2 regions of the Ruania alba genome follow, and region 2 is predicted to be linked to the other one. Evidence: predicted binding sites of a transcription regulator. Region 2 holds the regulator's gene; the other holds the start of a gene.
What was found. The regulator LexA, encoded in region 2, represses DNA repair genes until DNA is damaged. The targets are predictions, from matches to a motif close to TCGAACANNTGTTCGA.

Region 1: a site for LexA is predicted at 1,982-1,997, ahead of uvrA (excinuclease ABC subunit UvrA). Genes of this name have one in related genera too.

What each region holds. Positions count from the first base shown of each region.
Region 1 is NZ_FNTX01000001.1:1,751,656-1,756,678, reverse strand. Features, by position in the region: gene BLU77_RS08105 (TerC family protein) at 1-901, shown strand, start outside; gene BLU77_RS08100 (YciI family protein) at 902-1,201, opposite strand; gene BLU77_RS08095 (MBL fold metallo-hydrolase) at 1,225-1,902, opposite strand; gene uvrA (excinuclease ABC subunit UvrA) at 2,027-4,978, shown strand.
Region 2 is NZ_FNTX01000001.1:972,371-977,393, reverse strand. Features, by position in the region: gene BLU77_RS04565 (DUF5302 domain-containing protein) at 1-82, opposite strand, end outside; gene BLU77_RS04560 (aldo/keto reductase) at 235-1,287, shown strand; gene nrdR (transcriptional regulator NrdR) at 1,377-1,853, opposite strand; gene BLU77_RS22530 (LysM peptidoglycan-binding domain-containing protein) at 2,040-2,495, opposite strand; gene lexA (transcriptional repressor LexA) at 2,793-3,416, shown strand; gene BLU77_RS23040 (ATP-dependent DNA helicase) at 3,442-3,999, opposite strand.

The DNA.
Region 1 (5,023 bases), 780 kb from region 2:
GTCGCTCGCCTACGTGTTGATGGCGCTGCTGTTCGGGGTGTTCGTGCTGTGGGAATGGGGCGGGGAGTACGGCCTGCAGTACTTCTCCGGATACATCACGGAGAAGTCCCTCTCCGTGGACAACCTGTTCGTGTTCGTGCTGATCATGGCCAGTTTCCGGGTGCCCCGGGAGTATCAGCAGAAGGTGCTGCTGATCGGCATCGTCATCGCCCTCGTGCTGCGTACGGCGTTCATCTTCGCCGGCGCGGCGATCGTGGCCCAGTTCTCCTGGGTGTTCTACATCTTCGGCGCCTTCCTCATCTACACCGCGATCACCCAGCTCAAGCAGGAGGACGACGAGGAGTTCAAGGAGAACGGGGTCCTTCGTCTCACCCGGCGGGTGTTTCCCACGACGCAAGGCTACGTGGGCGACAAGATGCTGGTGCGCAGCGAGGGCCGCTGGGCCATCACCCCGATGCTCATCGTGATGATCGCGATCGGCAGCGCGGATGTGCTCTTCGCGGTGGACTCGATCCCGGCCATCTTCGGCCTGACCCAGGAAGTCTTCCTGATCTTCGCGGCGAACGCCTTCTCCCTGCTCGGGCTGCGTCAGTTGTTCTTCCTCATCGACGGCCTGCTCGACCGGCTCGTCTACCTCAACTACGGTCTCGCCGCCATCCTCGCGTTCATCGGGTTCAAGCTGGTGAACCACGCGCTGCACGAGAACGAGCTGGGCTTCATCAACGGCGGGGAGCACTGGACGGCGATCCCGGAGCCGAACACGTGGCTGTCCCTGATCGTCATCGTCGGGATCCTGGTGGTCACGACTGTGGCCTCGGTGACTGTGGGCAAGCGCACGACGCCTGACGGCGACGATGACGCAGCTCGCGAGGAGACCTCGTCCGGTGACCTGTATCGCTGACTACTCGGCCCTGTCGGCGAAGACCCCGATCAGCGGGTTCCACGCGCGCACCGTGCGGTGGGTGATGACGTGTGCCCGCTGGAACGGGTCCTCGTCCAGGATCTGCTTGGCTGTGGTGTCGTCCTCGGCGCTGAGCAGAAGCAGGGCACCCGGTGCAGCGTTGTCCAGCCACGGTCCCGAGGCGAGCAGCGTGCCCTCGTCGGCAAGGGCGCGCAAGAACTCCCGATGTTGTGGGCGTAACTCGTTGATGTCCGACGTGCGGGTGATGTCGTAGGAGTACTCGACGGCGAAGGTGCTCATGAGGGGCACTGTAGTGGCGGCGGTCACCAGCCGCGCGTGCGCCAGTCGCCCAGCTGTGGGCGTTGGGCGCCGAGCGTGGTGCTGTCGCCGTGGCCCGGGTGCACCACCGTGTCGTCATCGAAGCGCTCGAACACCCGGGCGGTCACGTCGCTCAGGAGGCGGGTGAAGTCGCCGGTTGAATCGGTCTTGCCGACCCCGCCCGGGAAGAGGCTGTCCCCGGTGAAGAGCCAGGTGGCGCCGTCGGGCGGGTGATAGGCGAGGGCGATGGAGCCGGGCGTGTGGCCGCGCAGGCTGATCACCTCGAGCTGGATGTCGCCGAGCACGAGGTGATCACCGTGGTCCAGGGCCCGGCCCAGGGTGACCGGCAGATGTCCGGCGTCGTCGCGGCCGGCGACAGCTTCCGCGCCCGTGACACCCACTACCGCGGCCAGTGCGCGGTGGTGGTCCCAGTGGCCGTGGGTGGTCAGCACGGTGGTCAGGTGTGGCTGGGGGTGCGCACCGCCGAGCACCTCGAGCAGTGTTTCGGCGCTGTCGGCGGCGTCGACGAGGAGCTGCTCCCCGCTGGTGTGCGTGAGCAGGTAGGCGTTGTTGTCCTGCGCGGAGACGCTGACCTTGCCGATGCGCAGTGGACCGACCTGCCAGTGCAGTGCAGCGCCACCTGGCTCGACGTGTCCTGGGACGGGATGGGTGGTCTCACTCATCCGTCCATGCTGCCCCATGTGAGGTCCGAGTGCGCGTCGTTCCGGACGCGTCCACGTGGAATAACACGCCCACCCAACATAGAACGTTTGTGCGATGTCGGTACCTCGGCTTACCATGGCGGACGTGAGTGAGACCCTCCTCGTCCGTGGTGCCCGCGAGCACAATCTCAAGAACGTCAGCATCGAGCTGCCCCGCGATCGGCTGATCGTGTTCACCGGTCTGTCCGGGTCCGGGAAGTCGTCGCTGGCGTTCGACACGATCTTCGCCGAAGGACAGCGCCGGTACGTCGAATCACTGTCCGCGTATGCGCGCCAGTTCCTCGGTCAGATGGACAAGCCGGACGTGGACTTCATCGAGGGCCTGTCCCCGGCAGTCTCGATCGACCAGAAGTCCACGAACCGGAACCCGCGCTCCACCGTGGGCACGATCACTGAGGTGTACGACTACCTGCGCCTGCTCTTCGCCCGGGCGGGCACTCCGCACTGCCCCACGTGCGGGGAGCGGATCGTGGCCCAGACTCCGCAGCAGATCGTGGACAGGCTGCGCGAGATGCCCGAGGGCACCCGGTTCCAGGTGCTCGCACCCGTGGTGCGCGGACGCAAGGGGGAGTACGCGGATCTCTTCAAGGACCTGCAGTCCCGGGGTTTCGCTCGCGCGCTGGTGGACGGTGAGCTGGTCCAGCTCAGCGAACCGCCGACCTTGGAGAAGAAACTCAAGCACACCATCAGCGTGGTGGTGGACCGGCTCGTGGTGCGCGAGAACATCCGGCAGCGGCTCACCGACTCGGTCGAGACCGCACTCGGCCTCGCGGACGGCCTGGTCGTGGCCGACTTCGTGGACCTCGACGCCGACGACGCGGACCGCACCCGGAGGTTTTCCGAGAAGCGTGCGTGCCCGAACGACCACCCCCTCGCCCTGGAGGAGATGGAGCCCCGGACGTTCTCCTTCAACGCACCGTACGGGGCTTGTGCGGAGTGCACCGGCCTGGGTACTCGCTTGGAGGTGGACGCGGAGCTGGTGATCCCGGACGATGAGCTGAGCCTGGCGGAGGGGGCCGTGGCCCCGTGGGCGAGCGGCAACTCGCAGTACTTCGACCGGGTCCTGGTCGCGCTCGGTGACGATCTCGGGTTCTCGGTGGACACCCCGTGGCGCGCGCTGCCCAAGCGTGCCAAGGATGCCGTGCTCTACGGCAAGGACCATAAGGTGCACGTGCGATACCGGAATCGGTGGGGTCGTGAACGTTCCTACTCCACCGGCTTCGAGGGCGTCATCTCGTTCCTGGAGCGCCGGCACACCGAGACGGAGTCGGAGTGGTCGCGGGAGAAGTACGAGGAGTACATGCGCCAGGTGCCGTGCCCTGCGTGCCAGGGTGCCCGGCTCAAGCCCGAGGTGCTCGCCGTGACCGTTGGTGGAAAGTCCATCGCCGACGTGTGCTTCCTCTCCATCGATGAGGCCAAGCAGTTCCTGGATGGGCTCCAGCTGGGTGAGCGTGAGGCCGCTATTGCCGGCCAGGTGCTCAAGGAGATCCATTCCCGGTTGGGATTCCTGCTGGACGTCGGACTCGATTACCTCTCGCTGTCTCGCCCCGCCGGCACACTTTCCGGCGGTGAGGCGCAACGCATCCGTCTGGCCACCCAGATCGGTTCCGGGCTGGTGGGCGTGCTGTACGTGCTTGACGAGCCGAGCATCGGGCTGCACCAGCGGGACAACCGCCGGCTGATCGAGACACTGTCTCGACTGCGCGACCTGGGTAACACGTTGATCGTGGTCGAGCACGACGAGGACACCATCCGGACCGCTGACTGGATCGTCGACATCGGACCCGGTGCCGGTGAGCACGGTGGCCACATCGTGCACTCCGGCGACTACGACGGTCTGCTTGCCGCCGAAGGCTCACTCACGGGCGACTACCTGTCCGGTCGTCGCAGCATCCCGTTGCCGAGTCATCGGCGTGCGCCGGAGAAGGGCCGGTGGGTCACGGTGCACGGTGCGCGGGAGAACAACCTGCGGGGCATCGACGTCTCCTTCCCGTTGGGCACCTTGACCGCGATCACCGGGGTGTCCGGCTCCGGGAAGTCCACCGTGGTGAATGGGATCTTGTACAACGTGCTGGCGAACGAGCTGAACGGTGCCAAGCACGTGCCTGGCCGGCACAAGCGGGTGACGGGCGTGGACCAGCTGGACAAGGTCGTGCACGTCGACCAGAGCCCGATCGGGCGGACACCGCGATCCAACCCGGCCACCTACACCGGCGTCTGGGACCACATGCGCAAGCTGTTCGCGCAGACCACCGAGGCCAAGGTGCGTGGCTACACACCGGGCCGGTTCTCCTTCAACGTGAAGGGCGGCCGCTGCGAGGCATGCTCGGGGGACGGCACGTTGAAGATCGAGATGAACTTCCTCCCGGACGTGTACGTGCCGTGCGAGGTGTGCCAGGGGGCCCGGTACAACCGCGAGACGCTCGAGGTGCACTACAAGGGCAAGACCGTGGCCGAGGTGCTGGACATGCCGATCTCGGAGGCGGCGGAGTTCTTCGCCGCCGTTCCGGCGATCGCCCGGCACCTGCACACCCTCGTCGACGTTGGCCTCGGATATGTGCGGCTCGGGCAGCCGGCCCCTACGCTCTCCGGCGGTGAGGCACAGCGTGTGAAGCTGGCCTCCGAACTGCAGAAGCGGTCGACCGGTCGCACCGTGTACGTGCTCGACGAGCCGACTACCGGTCTGCACTTCGACGACATTCGCCGGCTGATGGGGGTGCTCCAAGGTCTGGTGGAGAAGGGAAACACGGTCCTGGTGATCGAGCACAACCTCGACGTGATCAAGAGCGCTGACTGGGTCGTGGACATGGGCCCGGAGGGTGGTTCCGGCGGAGGCACCGTGGTGGCCGAAGGGCATCCGGAGGACGTGGCGGCGGTCCAGGGGTCACACACGGGCGCCTTCCTGGCAGAGATTCTCGGCTCGACGGCGCGCCCCACCCTGAAGCCGGTCACGGCGGTCGCGCCGCTGAGCCGGCCGAAGGCACGGTCGGCGCGCCGTTCTGCGAAGATCGCCAAGGCGAAGCGGGAGAGTGCGTGAGTCGGACGGGCGACGATCCGACCGGTCAGTGCGGCGAACCGAGCC
Region 2 (5,023 bases):
GGGCCTCCCGCATCTTCGCCTTGGCGTCGGAGATCTGCTCGTCCTGCTCCGACGTACGGTCTGCGCCTGATTGCTGCGTCATCATCGACTCCTCACCTCGCCACTCTCGGTGACGTCATGGCCCTCACGAGGCTGCCGTGAGGATGGGTCCTGCCCGGACAGGTGCGCCTGCCGGACGTGAGACCACTGTGCCCGGATGCTCCGGGCACGCGCCAGGCATTTAGCATCGCAGGTATGACCTCGCTCTACCAGGCAGCCGACTCTCGCTACGACACGATGCCGATGCGCCGCTCGGGACGTTCCGGTCTGGATCTCCCGCTCATCTCGCTCGGCCTGTGGCAGAACTTCGGAGATTCCACACCCGCGCAGACCCAGCGCGAGATCGTGCTGGGAGCCTTCGACCGAGGGATCACCCAGTTCGACCTCGCCAATAATTACGGGCCACCTCGCGGCAGGGCCGAAGAGGTGTTCGGCCGCCTGCTCGCTACCGACCTGGCGCCCTACCGGGACGAGCTGGTGGTCACCACGAAGGCCGGCTACCGGATGTGGCCGGGCCCTTACGGCGAGGGCGGATCCCGCAAGTACCTGCTCAGCTCCCTGGACGCGTCCCTACGACGGATGGGGGTGGACGCCGTGGACATCTTCTACTCCCACCGGTTCGACCCCACCACACCGTTGCACGAGACCATGGGCGCACTGAAGACGGCCGTGGACTCCGGACGCGCGCACTACGCGGGGATCTCCTCCTACTCCGCCACGCGCACCCGGGAGGCGGTCGCCGCGGCCGCCGAGGTCGGCCTCGACCTTGTGGTGCACCAGCCCTCGTACTCGCTGATCAACCGGTGGATCGAGGACCCGGATGACTCCGGCGAATCCCTGCTCGACGTGCTCGGCGAGGTCGGGATGGGAGCGGTGGTCTTCTCGCCGCTCGCCCAGGGCATGCTCACCGATCGCTACCTCTCCGGTGTCCCCGAGGAGTCCCGGGCGGCCAAGGACGGACCGTTGCGCACCTCGTTCCTCACCGAGGAGAACCTGCGGCGCATCCGCGCCTTGACGGACCTGGCTGATGACCGGGGCCAGACCTTGGCCCAGATGGCAGTCGCGTGGGTGCTGCGGGACCCACGCATCACCACGGCCCTGGTCGGAGCCTCGAGCGTGGCCCAACTCGACGACACACTCGGTGCACTGGCACACCTCGAGTTCGGCGCGGACGAGCTCGCTGCGATCGACCGGCACGCCCAGGAGGGCGGTGTGAACATCTGGGCGGATCGCTCCAGCGACCTGTAAGGCGACCGGGCCGCTGCCGTCCACGGGAGCGCCGTGCGGCGATCGCCGTCGGTGGTCCGGGCTTCCCCTCCCGGACCACCGACGGCCGTCTAGGTGAGGGACTCGGCTTCGTCCCGTTCGGCGCGATCCTCGCGCAACGCCGTGATGGCGGCCTCGAAGTCCTCCAGAGAGCAGAAGCCCTGGTACACGCTCGCGAACCGCAGGTAGGCGACCTCGTCGAGGGCACGTAATGGGCCGAGTATCGTCAACCCGATCTCGTGCGCGTCCACCTCGGCCACACCGGTGGCACGGACGGCTTCCTCGACCTGCTGTGCGAGCAACGCGAGATCATCCTCGGAGACAGGGCGCCCCTGGCACGCCTTGCGCACACCCGAGATGATCTTGTCCCTGCTGAACGGCTCGACCGCACCCGAACGCTTCATCACGCTCAGGCTCGTCGTCTCCACCGTGGTGAATCGCCGCGAGCACTCGGGACACTGGCGGCGGCGGCGAATCGAGGCACCGTCCTCCGCGGTCCGTGAGTCCACCACGCGCGAGTCACCGTGACGGCAGAACGGACAATGCACGTCGGCGCCGATCCTTTCCTCGCGTGATGCCACCACATCTGCGGCAATCACATCAGTGTAACTACTAGATGTAGCAAAACCGTAGACACTGAGCCGCCTTCAGCGCAAGTATGTCCGACGACGGCTACTGACGGGGCCGCCGAACGCCGCTCGTCCGATGGTCAGTCACCAGAGGCGCGGGGCCGATCACCCTTCAGCCGGCACGGTGAGCTGCTGCCCGGTGTGCACGGTCGCGCCCGAAAGTCCGTTCAGCGTCATGATCTGATCGACGACCACGCGCACGTCCTGCCCGGGCTCCGCGACCTCGCTGGCAATCACCCACAGACTCTCCCCGGCCCCCACGGTGACAACCCCGACCTCCGCCGGCGGCGCCTCGTTCGCAGGGAAGGCGAGGCCGACCAACGAGCCCACCAGCACCGCACCCAGGAGTGCCAGCACCGAGAGGACGGCCCGGCCACGCATCGTGAGGCGCAACGGGGCCGCCTCGGACAGGTCACTGGTGGGACGGACAGGAGCGAGAGGAGCCTCCGGCGCACGGGGGACGGACAGCGGCTGAGGAGTGACGTCCGGGACCGCCACGAGGTGGCGGCGACGCACCGGGCTCGGACGGAACTCTGGAACAGGAAGGGCCAAGGCGCTCATCTGAGCTCTCCTCTCGGTCGGTCATGCGGGTCTAGAACACTCGTTCGTCGAACACCTGTTTCGAAGGTAGCACGCATGTGCGACAATGTCGACACGCTGGTCGAACAGATGTTTTGACGTGGCGGCCCTCCCCTCTAGGCTGGGAGAACCACTACGCCAGAGCACATCACCGACCACTGACATTGGCGTCATATCAACGCCCGAGGCCCCTTGGAGGACACCGTGAGCCGCGCGAAGTCGACCGATCCGAAGGACCGTCCCGGCCCGGACGGGCTCAGCCCGCGCCAGCGCCTGATCATGAAGTCGATCAAGCAGAGCCTCGACAAGAAGGGGTACCCACCGACGATGCGCGAGATCGGGGCCGCCGTGGGTCTCGCGAGCCCGTCCTCGGTGAAGTACCAGCTGAACATCCTCGAGCAGAAGGGGTACCTGCGCCGCGACCCGGTCTCGACCCGAGCGATCGAGATCATCAACCCGGACGACTCTCAGGAGGCGACCGCCAAACCTGGGACCTTCACCATGCACGACGGTGAGCAGAGCGACGTCTCAGCCACCTACGTGCCGGTGGTGGGCCGCATTGCCGCCGGTGGACCGATCCTGGCCGAGCAGGCGGTCGAGGATGTCTTCCCGCTCCCCCGGCAGCTCGTCGGCGAGGGTGAGCTCTTCCTGCTCAAGGTCGTCGGTGACTCGATGATCGATGCGGCAATCTGTGACGGCGACTGGGTGGTGGTCCGGCAGCAGGCGGTGGCCGAGAACGGCGAGATCGTGGCGGCGATGATCGACGGTGAGGCCACGGTGAAGACCTTCAAGCGCACGACCGACGCCCTCTGGTTGCTCCCCGCCAATGACGCCTACTCACCGATCGACGGGACCGACGCGGAGATTCTCGGCCGGGTCGTGAGCGTGCTTCGCTCGCTCTGAGTCTTCGGTCCACTCCCGGCCCGATTCAGCTTTCGGCGAGACGGGTGAGGGCGGCGCGCACCACGTGTGTGTCGGTGGTCGGCCACAGGGGCGGCAGGCTCGCGGCCAGGAAGGTTCCGTAGCGGGCCGTGCGCAGCCGTGGGTCCAGCACGGCCACCACCCCTCGGTCGGTGGTGGACCGGATGAGGCGTCCGGCGCCCTGGGCGAGGAGCAGGGCGGCGTGGGTGGCCGAGATCGCCATGAAGCCGTTCCCGCCCGACTTGCCGACCACCTCGGTGCGGGCCGCCTTGATCGGGTCGTCGGGGCGCGGGAACGGGATCCGGTCGATCAGCACCAGCCGGCACGACTGACCCGGTACATCCACGCCCTGCCACAGGGAGAGGGTGCCGAACAGGGACGCTGCCGGGTCGGCCGCGAACTCACGCACCAGCGTCGGCAGCACGTCCTCCCCCTGCAGCAGGATCGGGGTGTCCAGCCGCTCCCGCATGGCTTCCGCTGCCGCCTGCGCACCGCGGCGTGAGGAGAACAGCCCCAGCGCGCCGCCGCCGGAGGCGGTGACCAGTTCGGCGATCTCGTCCAGCACGCGCTCGTCGGTCCCGTCCCGCCCGGGGGCGGGAGGTGCTTGGCCACGTAGAGGATCCCCTGCCGTCCGTAGTCGAACGGGGAGGAGACGATCTCCGAGCGGTAGGTGCCTGCAGCCAGGCCCAGTGCGCCCGCCGTGGCATCGAACGTCCCGCCGAGCGCCAGGGTGGCCGAAGTGAGCACGGCCGACCGTCCGGCGAGCAGTTCGCCGGTGATGGGCCCGGCCACGTTCAGGGGCGCCACCATCAACCGAGATCCCTCACCCGGTCGCCGGCCGCGTTCGCACCAGAGCACGTCGACGTTCTCCCGCACCCGGTCCGAGAGCAGCCGGTCGGCCACTTCGAAGAGCACCAGGAGCGCGCTCTTGGCCATGTTGACCCCGCCGGCGTCTCCCCCGGGCTTGGTCTCGCCCTTCATCGCGCTCATCCCCTCGCGCGTGGCATCGGCGATGGTGCGCACGGCGGCAGTCAGCTCCTCGGGCAGTCCCATCCGCAGCCGTCCCTCGGGGACCTGCATGAGCAACGTGCGCAGCTCGGCAGCCGCGTCGTCCAAGGGCGCGAGCTGCACGCCACCGTGGCGTCGCGCGATCCGGGCGGTGCGTTCCACCACGGCCGCGGACAGCTCCACCGTGGCCTGCGCCGTGACTCGGTCGGAGAGCTCGTGCGCCTCGTCCACCAGGAGGATCTCGTGCTCGGGCAGCACCTTCGGCGAGCCGGAGGCGGCGATACCGAGCATGGCGTGATTGGTCACCACGAGGTCCGCCTCGCGGGCGGTGGCACGTGCGTGCTCGGGGAAGCACTCGGCGAGCAGCGGGCACTTCTGGCCGAGGCATTCCATCGAGGTGATCGAGACCTGCCGCCACGCGCGGTCGCTCACGCCGGGCACGAGGTCGTCCCTGTCCCCGGTGTCGGTCTCTTCGGCCCATTCCCGCAGCCGCACCACCTGGGCGCCGAGGGAGGCGTCCTCGGCCTGCTCGCCCGGGTGCTCCTCAGCCGCCGACGGCGCAGCCTCGCTCGCCGAGAACA